DNA from 2 places in the Embleya sp. NPDC059213 genome. Region 1 is predicted to be linked to the other one. Evidence: riboswitches for the same ligand, from Rfam matches in the RefSeq annotation. Region 1 holds a riboswitch; the other holds the start of a gene.
The links. A riboswitch is a leader RNA that binds a small molecule or an ion and turns the genes downstream of it on or off. The one in region 1 is predicted to bind S-adenosylmethionine.
Positions count from the first base shown of each region.

Region 2: linked by a shared signal. The riboswitch ahead of ACFXMF_RS17580 (aminotransferase class V-fold PLP-dependent enzyme) and the one ahead of thrC (threonine synthase) in region 1 are both predicted to bind S-adenosylmethionine.

Region 1 is NZ_JBHZAV010000016.1:86,944-94,650, reverse strand. Features, by position in the region: gene ACFXMF_RS09495 (trehalose-6-phosphate synthase) at 1-454, opposite strand, end outside; gene ACFXMF_RS09490 (peptidase inhibitor family I36 protein) at 660-1,064, shown strand; gene ACFXMF_RS09485 (hypothetical protein) at 1,049-1,990, shown strand; gene ACFXMF_RS09480 (glucosyl-3-phosphoglycerate synthase) at 2,022-2,999, opposite strand; SAM riboswitch class I at 3,192-3,343, shown strand; gene thrC (threonine synthase) at 3,360-4,634, shown strand; gene ACFXMF_RS09470 (MoaD/ThiS family protein) at 4,631-4,909, shown strand; gene ACFXMF_RS09465 (cold-shock protein) at 5,331-5,534, shown strand; gene groL (chaperonin GroEL) at 6,054-7,679, shown strand.
Region 2 is NZ_JBHZAV010000041.1:10,286-17,992, reverse strand. Features, by position in the region: gene ACFXMF_RS17590 (exonuclease domain-containing protein) at 1-73, shown strand, start outside; gene ACFXMF_RS17585 (Lrp/AsnC ligand binding domain-containing protein) at 184-462, shown strand; gene ACFXMF_RS17580 (aminotransferase class V-fold PLP-dependent enzyme) at 627-2,018, opposite strand; SAM riboswitch class IV at 2,269-2,385, opposite strand; gene trpD (anthranilate phosphoribosyltransferase) at 2,498-3,601, opposite strand; gene ACFXMF_RS17570 (response regulator transcription factor) at 3,666-4,079, opposite strand; gene ACFXMF_RS17565 (hypothetical protein) at 4,260-4,670, opposite strand; gene ACFXMF_RS17560 (cytochrome c oxidase assembly protein) at 4,680-5,795, opposite strand; gene ACFXMF_RS17555 (heme-copper oxidase subunit III) at 5,871-6,500, shown strand; gene ACFXMF_RS17550 (cytochrome c) at 6,547-7,347, shown strand; gene ACFXMF_RS17545 (Rieske 2Fe-2S domain-containing protein) at 7,344-7,707, shown strand, end outside.

The DNA.
Region 1 (7,707 bases):
CCTCGGCGGCCTCGTCGGCCAGCGCCTGCGCGAACGCCTGGTTGTATGCCTCGTAGGAGACCCACTCCTTGCGAAAGCGCGCGTCGAAGACCGGCTTGGACGGGGTGTCGTAGAGCAGGTGGTGGACGAACCACAACGTCGAATTCGCTATGGCGTTGTACGCCCGGGCGAAGGTGCCCGGGTCGATGTCGAGCATCCGCACCGCCAGGCCGCCGGTGTCGTGACCGGCGAGATCCAGCCGGCCCGAGGGCGCCGCCCGGGTCGCGGTCCGGTCCGCCTCGCCGAGCGCCGAACACACCCATACGGCGCCGGTCCCCTGCCCGGCGGTGGACAGCCCGGACACCAGTCCGCCGCCGCCTCTGCTCACCGAGAGCGTGCCGTCGTCCTCCAGTGAGAAGGACACGGGACCACGATTGGACGCGACCAGGACACCGGCGGGAGGGGGAGCACTCATGCCCCGACCCTAGCCACGCATCCCGGTGCGCAAACCCGGCCCGATCGTGCCCCCGACTCGAACGGTGTGGCGAGTATCACGTGTCCATGTCATTACCGGGAGTAGCGAGGGTGTGCTTTCTCTTGACTCGTCGGGCCGATCCCACTCGCATGCGACGGGCCCGGCACCTCGGGCATGCGGGCAACGGGGCAAGGGGGAATCGGATATGCGCAGCAATCGTGGGCTCGGTGCGGGCGCCGTGGCCGCCGCACTGGTCCTCGCGGCCGGCGCCACGCCGGCGGTCGCCGAAGGGGACGGCGCGTGCAACGACGGGGACGCGTGTCTGTACTACAACTCGAACACCAAGGGCGCGCGTTTCGACCATCGGTACAACCTGTCGAACTACGCCGGTTACACGTTCATGCGCTCCCCGGACGGCGGCAGCGGCACGGGGGTGCCGGTGAAGAACCACGCCGCGTCGGTGTGGAACAACGACCCGACGCACGTGCTGCGGATCTACTACGGCAGCAACTATCAAGGTCCGATGCAGGAGATCGGCCCGAAGTCGACGGCCAATCTCGACCCGGCGCTGAAGAACAACAACGCGTCGGGCAGTTGGACCGCGCAGTAGGGCGCCCGCGCCACGCGCCGGCCACGATCGCGCTGCTGTGCCTCGCGCTGGCCGGCTGCACCGGGGCCGGCGACCGCGCCGACCACCCACCCGCGGCCGACCGCGCGTCGGGCGCCCCGCCGCCGGCGGCGACCCCGGTGACCGGCGACGTGAGCGGGCTCGACCTGCCGATCGCGGCCTACCTGCCGACCCCGGAGCAGCGTGCCCGGCGGGCCTCGGCCGAGCTGGTGCTGATCCGGGACTGCCTGGCCCCGCTGGGCCTGACCTACCAGGCGCCGCCGGCCGCGGCCGGTGGGCCGGTGTCGAAGTCGCGCACCGAGCGCCGGTACGGCGTGGGCGACGCGGTCGAGGTGGGCACCTGGGGCTTTCGGCCGCCGGGTGCCGTCGCCGGCGGTACGGACAAGCCGAGCGGGCCGGCGCCGAGCCGGGAGCTGGCGGTGGCGCTGTACGGCGAGGCGGGCGCGGACGGGGTGCCGCCGGATCCGACCGAGGGCCGCGATCGGCCGGGGCCGGGCTGCCTGGGCCGGGCGCGGTTCGCGCTGGGCGTGGATCCGGCGCTGGAGCGCGCGGCGCTGCCGGGTCGACTCGACGTGGAGTCGTTCGAGCGATCGCGGGCCGATCCCCGGGTGCTTCGGGTGTTGGCGCAGTGGTCGACCTGCATGCGCGCGAAGGGGTTCGACTACCCGGACCCGTTGGCGGCGGGCGGTGATCCGGCGTGGGACACGCCCACACCGAGCGCGCGCGAGATCGCCGCGGCGAGGGCGACGGTGGCCTGCAAGACGCAGTACGACGTGGCGGGCACCTGGTACGCGGTCGACGTGGCCTATCAGCGGCAGGCGATCGAGCGTGAGGCGGTGGCGCTGGCCCGGGTGCGGGCGAACGAGGAGGAGTGCGCCCGCCGGGTCGGCGCGGTGCTGGGCGACTAGGGCCTGTCCGGCGGCCGGCCGGAAATCGCCCTCAGCGGTCGACCAGGCGGGTCCGCGCGCGGTACTCGGGCACGGTCGTCATCGGCGGCCGTTCCCGGGCCGCGACGTCGTGGGTACGCAGCCGGAAACCCTCCTCGTCCCGCTCGAACTGGGTCAGCGCGGTGCTCAGCTCGTCCGGGTGCGCGCCCGTGGGGCCGCGGCGCAGTCGACGCTCGACGGCCTGGAGTATCTCCGCCGCCATCCGGCCGAGCCCGGCCTCGTCCTGGTGGCTGTGTCGGCGCACGCCCACATCCACTTGGGCCATCGCGTCCAGGCCGACCAGGCGCAGGGTGTCCACGAGCATCGCGGTCTCGATGCCGTAGCCGCACGGGAAGGGCAACTGTTCCAGGAGCGAGCGCCGGGCCGCGTATTCGCCGCCGAGCGGCTGGACGAAACCGGCGAGTTCCGGCCAATGCAGATTCAGCAGCGGGCGTGCGACCAATTCGGTGACCCGGCCGCCGCCCGCGGGCACGATCGTGTCGCCGATCTCCAGCGGCCGGTCGTACATGGCCTTGACCAGTTGCACCGAGGGGTCGGTCAGCAGCGGGCCCAGGATCCCGGTGACGAAGTCCGCCGAGAAGTCCTTCAGATCGGCGTCCACGAACGCCACGATGTCGCCGTCGGTGACCAGGAGCGAGCGCCACAACACCTCGCCCTTGCCGCGCACGGTCGCCAGCGTGGGCAGGATGTCGTCGCGGTGCACGACCCGGGCGCCCGCGTCGGCGGCGACCCTGCCGGTGTCGTCGGTGGATCCGGAGTCGACCACCACCAGCTCGTCCACCAGCGGCGATCGCTCGATCAGCTCGGTCCGGATCACCTTGACGATGTCCCCGACGGTCGCCGCCTCGTTCAACGCGGGCAGGACGACGCTGACCCGGGTGTCGCGTTTGGCGTCAAGAAGCTTGTCGACGGGCCAGTCGGCGGCGACGGAGGACCGTCGTCGAAGCCAGGCGCTCACCTCGGGCTGCACGTTCGAATTCCCCTGTCGTCGCCGGTGCTCCGGCCTCGGTCGCGGCCACCCTTTATCGTCTCGCGAGGTGGACCGGATGATCGACGCGGCACCGGTTCGGTTACAGTCGTCGTCACCGGATACGACGATCGCACGTCGAGCCGGACAAACGCGGACCGGCCACCTTGCGAAGGGTGTGTCCACCGCCATAGCAGCTCATCCAGAGGGGCAGAGGGAACGGCCCGTTGAAGCCCCGGCAACCATCCGATCGTCATTCCTCGTGACGCGCTTTCGGCGCGAGCGAGCGCCGGCGGTCGGACAGGTGCCAAGTCCGGCCCGTGGGACCCCACGGGTAAAGATGAGGACAGAAAGGCCCTCGCCATGGCGACACCCACCGCCACCCGCTCCACCAGCGCCACCTCCACCCCCTTCGGTCCGGCCGTCGCGCTGTCGTGTCGCGAGTGCGGCGAACGCACCGAACTCGGCCCGAAGTACGCCTGCGAGTCCTGTTTCGGCCCGCTCGAGGTCGCCTACGACTTCGGCACCGTGACGCGCGAGCAGATCGAGGCCGGCCCGCAGAACATCTGGCGTTACGCGCCGCTCCTGCCGGTCTCGGCCGACGTCGCCTCCCGCCCCAATCTGAACCCCGGTTTCACCAAGCTCGTCCGGGCCGAGAACCTGGGCCGCGAGCTGGGCATCGCGAAGCTCCACGTCAAGGACGACTCGGGCAACCCGACGCACTCCTTCAAGGACCGCGTGGTCGCGATCGCCGTCGAGGCCGCCCGCACCTTCGGTTTCACCACCCTCTCCTGCTCCTCCACCGGCAACCTGGCCGGCGCGGTGGGTGCCGCCGCCGCTCGGGCGGGCCTGCGGAGCTGCGTGTTCATCCCGGCCGACCTGGAGGCCGGCAAGGTCGTCACGGCGGCCGTCTACGGCGGCGAGCTGGTCGCCATCGAAGGCACCTACGACGAGGTCAACCGGTTCTGTTCGGAGCTGATCGGCGACCCGGCCGGTGAGGACTGGGGCTTCGTCAACGTGAACCTGCGGCCGTACTACGGCGAGGGTTCCAAGACGCTCGCCTACGAGATCGCCGAACAGCTCGGCTGGCGACTGCCCGAGCAGATCGTGATCCCGATCGCGTCCGGTTCGCAGCTCACCAAGATCGACAAGGGCTTCCGCGAGCTGATCGCGCTCGGCCTGGTCGAGGACGCGCCGTACAAGATCTTCGGCGCGCAGGCGACCGGGTGCTCCCCGGTGGCCGCCGCGTGGAAGTCCGGCCACGACGTGATCCGCCCGGTGCGGCCGGACACGATCGCCAAGTCGCTCGCGATCGGCAACCCGGCCGACGGCCCCTACGTGCTGGACGTGTGCAAGCGCACCGGCGGCGCGGTGGAGGACGTGACCGACGCCGAGGTGGTCGAGGCGATGAAGCTGCTGGCGCGCACCGAGGGCATCTTCGGCGAGACGGCGGGCGGCGTGACCGTCGGTTGCCTGCGCAAGCTGCTCGCGTCCGGCGCGCTGGACCCGGACGCCGAGACGGTCGTGCTCAACACGGGCGACGGCCTCAAGACGTTGGACGCGGTCACGCCGACCACCGGCGCCACCGCGACCATTCGACCCACTCTGGATTCCTTCCGAAAGGCCGGCCTGGCATGAGCGTCTCCGTTCGCATCCCGACGATCCTGCGCACCTACACGGGCGGGGCGGCCGAGGTGTCCGCCGAGGGGACGACCCTCGCCGAGGTTCTGGGTGCCTTGGAAAAGGACCACGCCGGAATTCGCGCGCGCATCCTCGACGACGAGGGCAAGCTGCGTCGCTTTGTGAATCTGTACGTGGACGACGAGGATGTGCGCTTCGCGGACGGGCTTGCCACGGCGATCCCCGACAAGGGCACCGTTTCGATCATCCCGGCGGTCGCCGGCGGTTGCTGACGCGATAGGCCGACGGTCCCGATCTTCATCGAGTCGGGCCCGAAACGGAACCGAGAAATCCGCCGTCCGGGGCTCCGGGCGGCGGATTTCTTGGTCTCCTCGAAGTTGTGCGTTACACGTGTTTAAACAGGTCCATTTCCGCGCTTTGGCGGCGACGCGTCGGTAAACCCGTGGTCGGGATCACATCCGTTTTGTGCAGAAAGTCGCTTTCCTGATGAATTGAAATACGGCCTTCATGACAATTCGCGAGGAATGCGAGTTTTATTCACTCGGGAATTGTCGTCCGATTGACCTGTTGCTCCGGGCATCCGTCCGGATACATTCAGCCGCGGTCGTAGCGGAAGGCCGGGTCCTTCTGGATACGAACCCGGAGCTGCGACGTGCAGTATCCGTGAAAGGGCCAGTAACAGGGGAGTTAGGAATGGCTCAGGGCGCCGTCAAGTGGTTCAACGCGGAGAAGGGGTACGGCTTCATCGCGGTCGACGGTGGTGCGGACGTTTTCGTCCACTACAGCGCGATCCAGATGGACGGGTACCGGACGCTCGAGGAGGGGCAGCGAGTCGAGTTCGAGATCTCGCAGGGGCAGAAGGGGCCGCAGGCCGACATGGTCCGCGTCACCGCCTGAACCAGGGAGCAATCCGCTCCTCTGCTTGAAACGGTCCACACACCACGGACTGCACGACACACCGCAGCACACATCCTGTCCGATCTCCCGTTCTCCCCGCCGATCCCTCGTCGGATCGGCGGATCGGGTTCGATCGGTGACCGGGGCCCGGCCTTCCCGCCACGCGGGGGCCGGGCCCCGGTCGTTGTGCGTCCGGGCCCGGGCCCGCGTCCGGCCCCCGGCGCGCGGGCGCCCCGTCGCGCGGGCGATCACGGTGGGCGCGACCCCGCCGGCCCCGGCCCCACGTGCGACACGCGCGGGGGTACGCGCGGAGGGGTCGGGACCCGCCGTTGCGCTTGCACTCGGCATGGTCGAGTGCTAATCATTGGCGTTAGCACTCTGGATGTGAGAGTGACAGAAACGGACCGGGCCGGTGAGGCTCGGCACCCGTGAGGGAGGGATCCTCGCGGTGGTCGGGTCGTCCGTCGCGGGCGCCAGTGCGGTCCGGCACTCACCCCCGTTCTGGGAGGACTTCACCACATGGCCAAGATCATCGCGTTCAACGAGGAAGCGCGCCGCGGCCTCGAGCGCGGGATGAACCAGCTCGCCGACGCCGTCAAGGTCACGCTGGGCCCCAAGGGCCGCAACGTCGTGCTCGAGAAGAAGTGGGGTGCGCCCACCATCACCAACGATGGTGTGAGCATCGCCAAGGAGATCGAGCTCGAGGACCCGTACGAGAAGATCGGTGCCGAGCTGGTCAAGGAGGTCGCGAAGAAGACGGACGACGTCGCCGGTGACGGTACGACGACCGCGACCGTCCTCGCCCAGGCGCTCGTTCGCGAGGGCCTGCGCAACGTGGCCGCCGGCGCGAACCCGATGGCCCTCAAGCGTGGCATCGAGAAGGCCGTCGAGGCCGTCTCCGAGCAGCTTCTCGCGCTTGCCAAGGACGTCGAGACGAAGGAGCAGATCGCCTCCACCGCCTCGATCTCCGCCGCTGACCCCCTGATCGGCGAGATGATCGCCGAGGCCATGGACAAGGTCGGCAAGGAAGGCGTCATCACCGTCGAGGAGAGCAACACCTTCGGTCTCGAACTCGAGCTCACCGAGGGCATGCGCTTCGACAAGGGCTACATCTCGCCGTACTTCGCGACCGACATGGAGCGCATGGAGGCCGTCCTCGAAGACGCCTACGTGCTCATCGTCAACTCGAAGATCACCTCGGTGAAGGACCTCCTCCCGCTGCTGGAGAAGGTCATGCAGTCGGGCAAGCCGCTCATGATCATCTCCGAGGACGTCGAGGGCGAGGCCCTGGCCACGCTCGTCGTCAACAAGATCCGCGGCACCTTCAAGTCCGTCGCCGTCAAGGCCCCGGGCTTCGGCGACCGTCGCAAGGCCATGCTCGGCGACATCGCCATCCTCACCGGTGGCCAGGTCATCTCCGAGGAGGTCGGCCTCAAGCTCGACACCGCGGGTCTCGAACTCCTCGGCCGCGCCCGCAAGGTCGTCGTCACCAAGGACGAGACCACCATCGTCGACGGCGCCGGTGACTCGGACCAGGTCGCGGGTCGGGTCAACCAGATCCGCGCCGAGATCGAGAACTCCGACTCGGACTACGACCGCGAGAAGCTCCAGGAGCGCCTGGCGAAGCTCGCGGGCGGCGTGGCGGTCATCAAGGCCGGTGCCGCGACCGAGGTCGAGCTCAAGGAGCGCAAGCACCGCATCGAGGACGCGGTGCGCAACGCGAAGGCCGCCGTCGAAGAGGGCATCGTCGCCGGTGGTGGCGTGGCCCTGCTCCAGGCGTCCACCATCGCGTTCGACAAGCTCGAGCTGGACGGCGACGAGGCCACCGGCGCGAACATCGTGCGCCTGGCCGTCGAGGCCCCGCTCAAGCAGATCGCGGTCAACGCCGGCCTCGAGGGCGGCGTGGTTGTGGAGAAGGTGCGCAACCTGACCCCGGGTCACGGCCTCAACGCCGCGACCGGCGAGTACGTGGACCTCATCGCCGAGGGCATCATCGACCCGGCGAAGGTCACCCGTTCCGCGCTGCAGAACGCCGCGTCGATCGCCGCGCTGTTCCTGACCACCGAGGCCGTCATCGCCGACAAGCCGGAGAAGAACCCGGCCCCGGCCGGCGGCGCTCCGGACATGGGCGGCATGGACTTCTGATCCGCTGAGGGTCGCCGGACCCGCACGG
Region 2 (7,707 bases), on a different contig from region 1:
GGCCGACCTGCTCGACCTGGGTCGACCGCCGGCGCCCAGGGCGTGGCCGGGGCAAACCACTCCGATCGGGTGACCCTCCGGGCGTGTCGATCGGGCGGTTCTTCCGCCCGTGGTGGCTGCCCGCGTGGGTCGCGCGCCGACTAAGCTCGGGCATCTTGTCGTCGAGAGCCGGAGGACTACCCCGTGATCACCGCGATCGTGCAGGTCAAGACGCGTGTGGACCAGACCCCGGAAATCGCGGAGGCGATCGCCGCGATCGAGGGCGTGAGCGAGGTCTACTCGGTGACCGGCGAGTTCGACCTGATCGCCATGGTGCGCGTCCGCGCCCACGACGACCTGGCCGACGTCATCCCCGGCCGCCTGAACAAGGTCCCCGGCGTGGAAGCCACCACCACCCACATCGCCTTCCGCACCTACTCCCACCACGACCTCGAAGCCGCCTTCGCCATCGGCCTCGAATAGCTCCGCCCCCGGGCGCCCCACAAGCGCCCGGGGCCGCCCGCCACCGCGACAAGCCCCGCCCGGGCCGACCGAACCGGCCCGGACGGCGTTCGAGGACACCCCCGGCGGGGCCGCCGCCCGGCCCGTTAGGCACTTGAAGACCCCCGGCCGGCAAGGCCGAGAACCTACGCCGCCGGCAACTGCCGTGTGCGCGGGTCCGCGTCCGGAACACACCGCCCGCCATCAACCGTGTAGCTCCACAACGCCCCCCGCTCCACAAGCTCGCGCACCGCGGCCACAAAGCGGTCCAGATGCTCCACCGGCGTCCCGAGCCCGAAACTCACCCGGATCGCGTTGAGGTTCTGCTCTCCCTCGGGCGCGTCCGGGGACCCACACTCGGTCGGCTGATCGGCCCGCCCGCCCAACAGGTGCCGCACCAGCGGATGAGCGCAGAACAACCCGTCCCGCACCCCGATCCCGTACTCCGCCGACAACACCGCCGCGAACCGCGAGCTGTTCCATCCCTCGACCACGAACGACAACACGCCCACCCGTGCCGACTCGGGCCCGAACAGCTCCAGCGCCCGCACCGCCGGAATCGCCGCCAACCCCGCCCGCAGCCGTGCCGACAGCGCCTCCTCGCGAGCGACCAGCGCCGCCGGCCCCGCCTCGGTGATCGCCCGACACGCGGAAGCCAACGCGTAGGCGCCGATCACGTTGGGCGATCCCGCCTCGTGCCGAGCCGACCCGCTCTGCCACTCCACGTGGTCCCGGCTGACCGCCTTGCTCGCCCCGCCACCGGCCAGGTACGGCTCGGCCGCGTCCAACCAGTCGCCCCGACCCGCCAATACGCCCGAGCCGAACGGCGCGTACAACTTGTGCGCCGACAGCGCGATCCAGTCCACGTCCAGGTCGGCCACCGACACCGGGTGATGCGGCGCCAGTTGCGCGGCGTCCAGCACGATCCGCGCCCCGTGCCGATGCGCGACCTCGGCCAGCTCGGCGACCGGGAAGATCTCGCCGGTCACGTTCGAGGCACCGGTCACGCACACCAGCCGAGGCCCGTCGCCGGACCCGGCGAGTGCCGCCTCCAACGTCGCGACCGCCTGCGCCGGCGATCCGGGCGCGGCCAGTTGGGTCACCCCCGCGTGCCGGCGCCAAGGCAGCAGCGCCGCGTGGTGCTCGGTCTCGAAGACGAACACCCGGGTGCCCCGCGGCAGTACCGAGGCGAGCAGGTTCAGCGAGTCGGTCGTGCCGCGGGTGAACAACAGCGTGTCGTCGGCCCGCAACCCCAGAAAGCTCGCGACCGTGGCCCGACTCTGCTCGTACAGATCGGTGGACAACTGGGACAGGTAGCCCGCGCCCCGATGCACGCTTCCGTAATACGGCAGGTAGGCGGACACGTCGTCCCACACCCGCTGCAGACACGGCGCGCTCGCCCCGTAGTCGAGCGCGGCGTACTCGACCTCGCCACCGGTCACCAGCGGAACGAGAACATCCCGACCGACCACGGGCAGCGGAGCGGCGATGGCGACGTCACAGTCGAGGGCGGCGGCGGAAGTGGTGTCGACAGACATGGCGAAACTCCTCGGCAGGCACGGAACACCCCGGCGCATGTCGATTGATCGACATTGAACGGAGCCGGTTGATCCGCTGATGAAAAGTGATCTCGGGACCGGGCCGATGACGACCCGGGAATGACGCGCGAGAACTCAGCGCGTACGGAATAGGGCGATTCGCCCGTTTCGAGAAAGAGATTTCACGCCATCACATGCTCCCCAGGTACAGGACCCGGGTCACATGGAGCATCGACTGCCGTCATGCGAGGGTCCGCGCTTGCCAGGACGCCTTACGACGCCTGACCGTGTCATCACCCGGGGCACCCCACCGCGGAGCGAGGGTTGCCGGACAGCAAGCCGGGGCTTTCCACTGTCACTCGTGACCTGCGCAGAATTATTACCGGATGCAACGTCGCGCGCAACGACGGCCCCATCGTTCCCACATCCTGGACGCCGGCCGGGCGGGCCGCGCACGACCCACCCGACCGCCGAGCCCGCTACCCCTGTGCGAACGAACGCGTCGTGGCCACCCACCGCTCGAGCGCGGCCTGCGCGGCCCCCGAGTCGATCGCCTCGGCGGCCCGATCGATCCCGGCCGCCAACTGCTGGGTCAGCGACCCCTCGCCCGTACCCAACGCGGCCAGCGCCGCCGCCGAGTTCAACAACACCGCGTCCCGCACGGCACCCTTCTCCCCCGCGAACAGCCTGCGAGCGACCTCCGCGTTGAACGCCGCGTCACCGCCGCGCAACGTCTCGATCCCGTTCAGCGCGATCCCCAGGTCGCGCGGATCCACCCGGTCCTCGCGCACGTCGCCGTCCCGCACGATCCACACCTGCGACGTGGTGGTGACGGTCAACTCGTCCAGCCCGTCGTCGCCGCGGAACACCAGCGCGGTCGCACCGCGATCGGCCAGCACCCCGGCCACGATCGGCGCCATCCGCAGATCCGCGACCCCGATCGCGTGGAACCGCACCCGGGCCGGATTGGTCAACGGCCCGAGGAAGTTGAACGTGGTCGGCACCCCCAACTCGCGCCGCGCCTGCGCCGCGTGCCGCAGCGACGGGTGGAAGCGCTGCGCGAAGCACAGCGTGATGCCCGCCTCCTCGGCCGTGCGCGCCACCTGATCCGGAGTCAGGTCCAGCACCACCCCGAGCGCTTCGAGCACGTCGGCGGCCCCGCTCGACGAGGACGCCGCCCGGTTGCCGTGCTTGACCACCGTCTCGCCCGTACCCGCCACCACGATCGCGGACATCGTCGAGATGTTCACGGTCCGGGCCAGGTCGCCGCCGGTACCGACGATGTCGACGGTCCGGCCGGGCACCTCGATGGTCGACGCGTGCGCGTACATCGCCTGTACCAGGCCGGAGACCTCGTCCACCGTCTCGCCCTTGGCCCGCAGCGCGATCACGAACCCGGCCACCTGCACCGGGGTCGCCTCGCCGGTCATGATGTGGTCCATCGCCCACGCGGTCGCGTCGGCGGGCAGGTCGTCGCCACGCATGAGCGCCGCCAGGAGGTCCCGCCAGGAACGGGCCGCCGGGTTGCCGCCGCTCTTGTTCGTAGAGGTCGAGGCGCCCATGGTCCGCTCCCGCTGTGTCATCGGATAAGTCCGCGACAGCGTACCCACCGGGCCGGGCCCGGCCGGGCGGTTATCCGGGATGCGGTCAGGCCGGCTGACGTCCCGCGATCCGACCGCGGATCAGGTCGGCGGCGGCGTCCGCGAGCGTGCGCGGGTCCAGCGGGTGGGCGACCACCGCGTCCGCGCGGCACCACGTGGCCAGCCACGCGTCCTGCGGGCGACCGACCAGGGTCAACACCGGCGGGCAGTTGTAGATCTCGTCCTTGAGCTGACGGCACACACCCATGCCACCGGCCGGGGCGGTCTCCCCGTCCAGGATCACCAGATCGATGCCGCCCTTGTCCATCGCCTCGATCACGGCGGGCTCGGTGGCGCATTCCAGGTATTCCACGAACGGCACGTCGACGGCGGGCCTGCGCCCGAGCGCGAGGGTGACCTTCCGACGGGTGTTGCGGTCGTCGCTGTACACGAGGACGGTCATGGTCTCGCCGCGCGTCATGTCCACCTGCCTGTGTCTGGGCTGCGAATCTTCGGGGCTGCGCATCTTCAACGCTTGTTCGGCTACGGGGGCAACACTCGGACCGACCAGGATGTTAGCGCTTTCCGGCGGGAAAATGTGTGCCTCGTCACGCCCTCGTCCCGGCTCGCCCACACCCGCCGCGCCGGCCGCGCCCGCGACTCACCCGCGCGCGAGCACCTCGTAGCCCTGCGCGTCCCCGCCCAACCGCTGGGCCAGGCCCGCCATCCGGGTCCGCTCCCGGGCCGGCTCCAGGCCGGTGAGCACCTGCTGTCGGGAGATCAGCACCCGCAGCGGAAGCTCGTCCGGTGTCGGCGCCACCACCGCCCAGCCGTCCGGCGTCAGGATCCGGGCCGCCTCGTCCGCCGCCGCCAGGTCCGGCAGCGTGAGCACGTGCCGCATCACGAACACCCCGGTATCCACCGGCACTCCGGCCGCCCGCAGCTCCGCGACCACCGCCGAATCGGCCCGAGCCGGATCGAAGCACGAACCGACGACGGTGAGCGTGCCGTCGTCCACGAGCACGGGGGCGGGCTCCGGTCGACGACGGCGCAGGAAACGTTCGAGGATCATGCCGCGACGCTACTGGGCCGCGTCGGCCGACCGCGGTTCGGACCCTCGGGCGACCCGGACGGCCGAGTCGGCCTCCCCCGTTCGGGCAGAGTCACCCGGAAGAGTGCTCTTCGGCACGGATTTTCCGGCCGCTTCCAGGCCCGGTTCGGCACCCTCGCCGGCCTCCGCCGCCTCGCGTGCCAACCGCTCCTCGCGCGCCTTGCGACCCGCCTCGATCAGTTCGAGCCGATCCAGCCGACGATCCTCGCGGACCGCCTCGCGCTCCGACGCCCGAGCCCACTGCACGAACAACACCAGGAAGACCAGCAGTCCGATGATGTCGCCGCTGCCCCACAGGATTCCGCCCGCCGTGCCCTGGTCCGAAAGCGGACTCGCGCCCCAGTCCCGACCGAGGTCGTTGTACCAGTCACCGGCCAGGACGTTGGACGAACTCATGATCGCGATACCCAGCCACGCGTGGAACGGCAACGTCGCGAACACCGCGAGCAACCGCATCGGATAGCTCGCGCGCGGCATCGGATCCAGTCCCAGCAGTGGCCAGAACCACATGCAGCCGATGATCACGAAATGCACGTGATTCATGTCGTGCATGAACGTGTTCCGCAACGTCAGCTCGTACCAGGGCGTGAAGTACAGGGCGAACGGGTTGAGCACGAAGATGAATCCGGCGAAGGCCGGGAAGGTGACCACCTTCGCGTATCGGCTGTGCAGCAGGGCGTTGAGTCGATTGCGCCACTTGGCGGGCAACGTCCGCAGGGCGAGGGTGATCGGTGCGCCGAGCGCCAGGAAGATCGGCGTGATCATCGCCAGCACCATGTGCTGGACCATGTGCACGCTGAGCAGCACGGTGTCGTAGGCGGCCAGCGCCGACTCGGTCGCGAGCAGGAACGTGCCCAGCCCCAACCCCAGGAAGGAGAAGCTGCGCCACCGCGACCACGAGTCCCCACGGGCTCTGAGCTTGTGCACGCCGTACAGATAGAGGCCGCCGAACAGCATCGCGACCAGAATCGGGATCGGTTCGAACACCCACCCGGTCAGGAGCCGAATGGGGGTCAGTTCCGGCGGTACGTTCCCAGGGGTCGCGTGTGCCAGGAACATCCCGGCATCGCCTGCAGAGCCACTCACGGAACCAGAGCCTAACCCCGACACGTTCTACAAGGGTTACCCCCCGAAGTGTGGGCAGATCCGGCGACCGCAATAATGGCCGCCGTGGCGACAGCAACTTCACTAGAAACCGGGCCCCCCTCACACGGGACACACGGGACGCTCAACCGTCCCAACTTGGTCAGCATCGGCACGATCGTCTGGTTGGCGTCCGAGCTGATGTTCTTCGCGGCCTTGTTCGCGATGTATTTCACGATCCGCTCCGTCACCGGTGCGGACGCTTGGCGTGAGCACGCCAGTGAGCTGAACATCCCGTTCTCGACGGGCAACACGACGATCCTCGTGCTGTCCTCGCTCACCTGCCAGCTCGGCGTCTTCGCGGCCGAACGCGGTGACGTCAAGAAGCTCAGAATGTGGTTCGTCATCACCTTCGTGATGGGCGCCGTCTTCGTCGGCGGCCAGGTGATGGAGTACACGGAGCTGGTCAAGGAGGGCACGACTCTCTCGTCGTCGGCTTACGGTTCGGTCTTCTACCTGACCACCGGCTTCCACGGCATGCACGTGACAGGCGGTCTGATCGCCTTCCTGCTGATCCTCGGACGCACCTACGCGGCCCGACGGTTCACACACGAGCAGGCCACGGCCGCAATCGTCGTCTCGTACTACTGGCACTTCGTCGACGTGGTCTGGATCGGTCTGTTCTTCACGATCTACGTCATCAGGTAGACGTCCCGACACTCACTACGCAGACGACATTGGACCGGGGTTTTCCGTGAAAAAGCTCTCCGCGCGGCGACGCCACCCCTTGGCGGCGATCGTCGTACTCATCTTCGCGCTCGCGGCTACTGGGGGGCTGTACGCCGCGTTCGCGCCTGCCAAGAAGGCGGAGGCGGACGACTCCGCCTCCATCGCGGTCGAGGCGGGCAAGAAGCTCTACCTGAGTGGATGTTCGACCTGCCATGGGCTCGACGCCCAGGGCTCCTCCGACGGCCCCTCCCTGGTCGGCGTCGGCGCGGCCGCCGTCGACTTCCAGGTGTCGACCGGCCGGATGCCGCTTCAGCAGCCCGGCGCGCAGGCGCCGCGCAAGCCCGAGGTCTACACCGAAACGCAGATCGCGCAGCTTTCCGCGTATGTGGCCTCGCTCGGCGTCGGACCCAAGATCCCGACGGCGAACATGTACGCGCCCGACGGCGACGTCGTCAACGGCGCCGAGTTGTTCCGCACGAACTGCTCGCAGTGCCACAACTTCTCCGGTGAGGGCGGTGCCCTGACCGAGGGCAAGTTCGCTCCGCCGCTGAAGGACGTGGACCCGAAGCACATCTACGAGGCCATGCTCTCCGGCCCGCAGAACATGCCTTCGTTCCCGGACAGCACGATGCCCGAGCAGCAGAAGAAGGACATCGTCACGTACGTCCACGAGACGACCAAGAAGGAGCCGAACCCCGGCGGCCTGGGTCTCGGCCGCCTCGGCCCGGTCTCCGAAGGTCTGTTCGGGTGGGTCATCGCGCTCGGTCTGCTCATCGGATGCGCGATCTGGATCGCCGCTCGGACCCCCAAGGCCAGGACCAAATGAGTAGCCAGGACAAGTCTGAAGTGCCTGAAGAGCACCTGCCCGAGGTACACGCCTCGGCACATGTTCCGGCGGAAGGCGACCCGTTCGCCGACCCCGGCCTGCCGGCCCACGAGCCGCGTGTCACCGACATCGACGAGAAGGCCGCCAACCGCGCCGAGCGTCAGGTCGCGTTCCTCTTCGTGATCTCGATGTTGTCCACGATCGGTTTCATCTGGGCGTACGTCGGCATCGACAAGTACCGCATCATCGACATCTTCTTCTTCGGGAAGATCGGTGCCCAGAACCTCGCGCTCGGCGGCTTCCTCGGCCTCGCGCTGTTCTGCATCGGCGCCGGCGCGATCCACTGGGCGCGCACGTTGA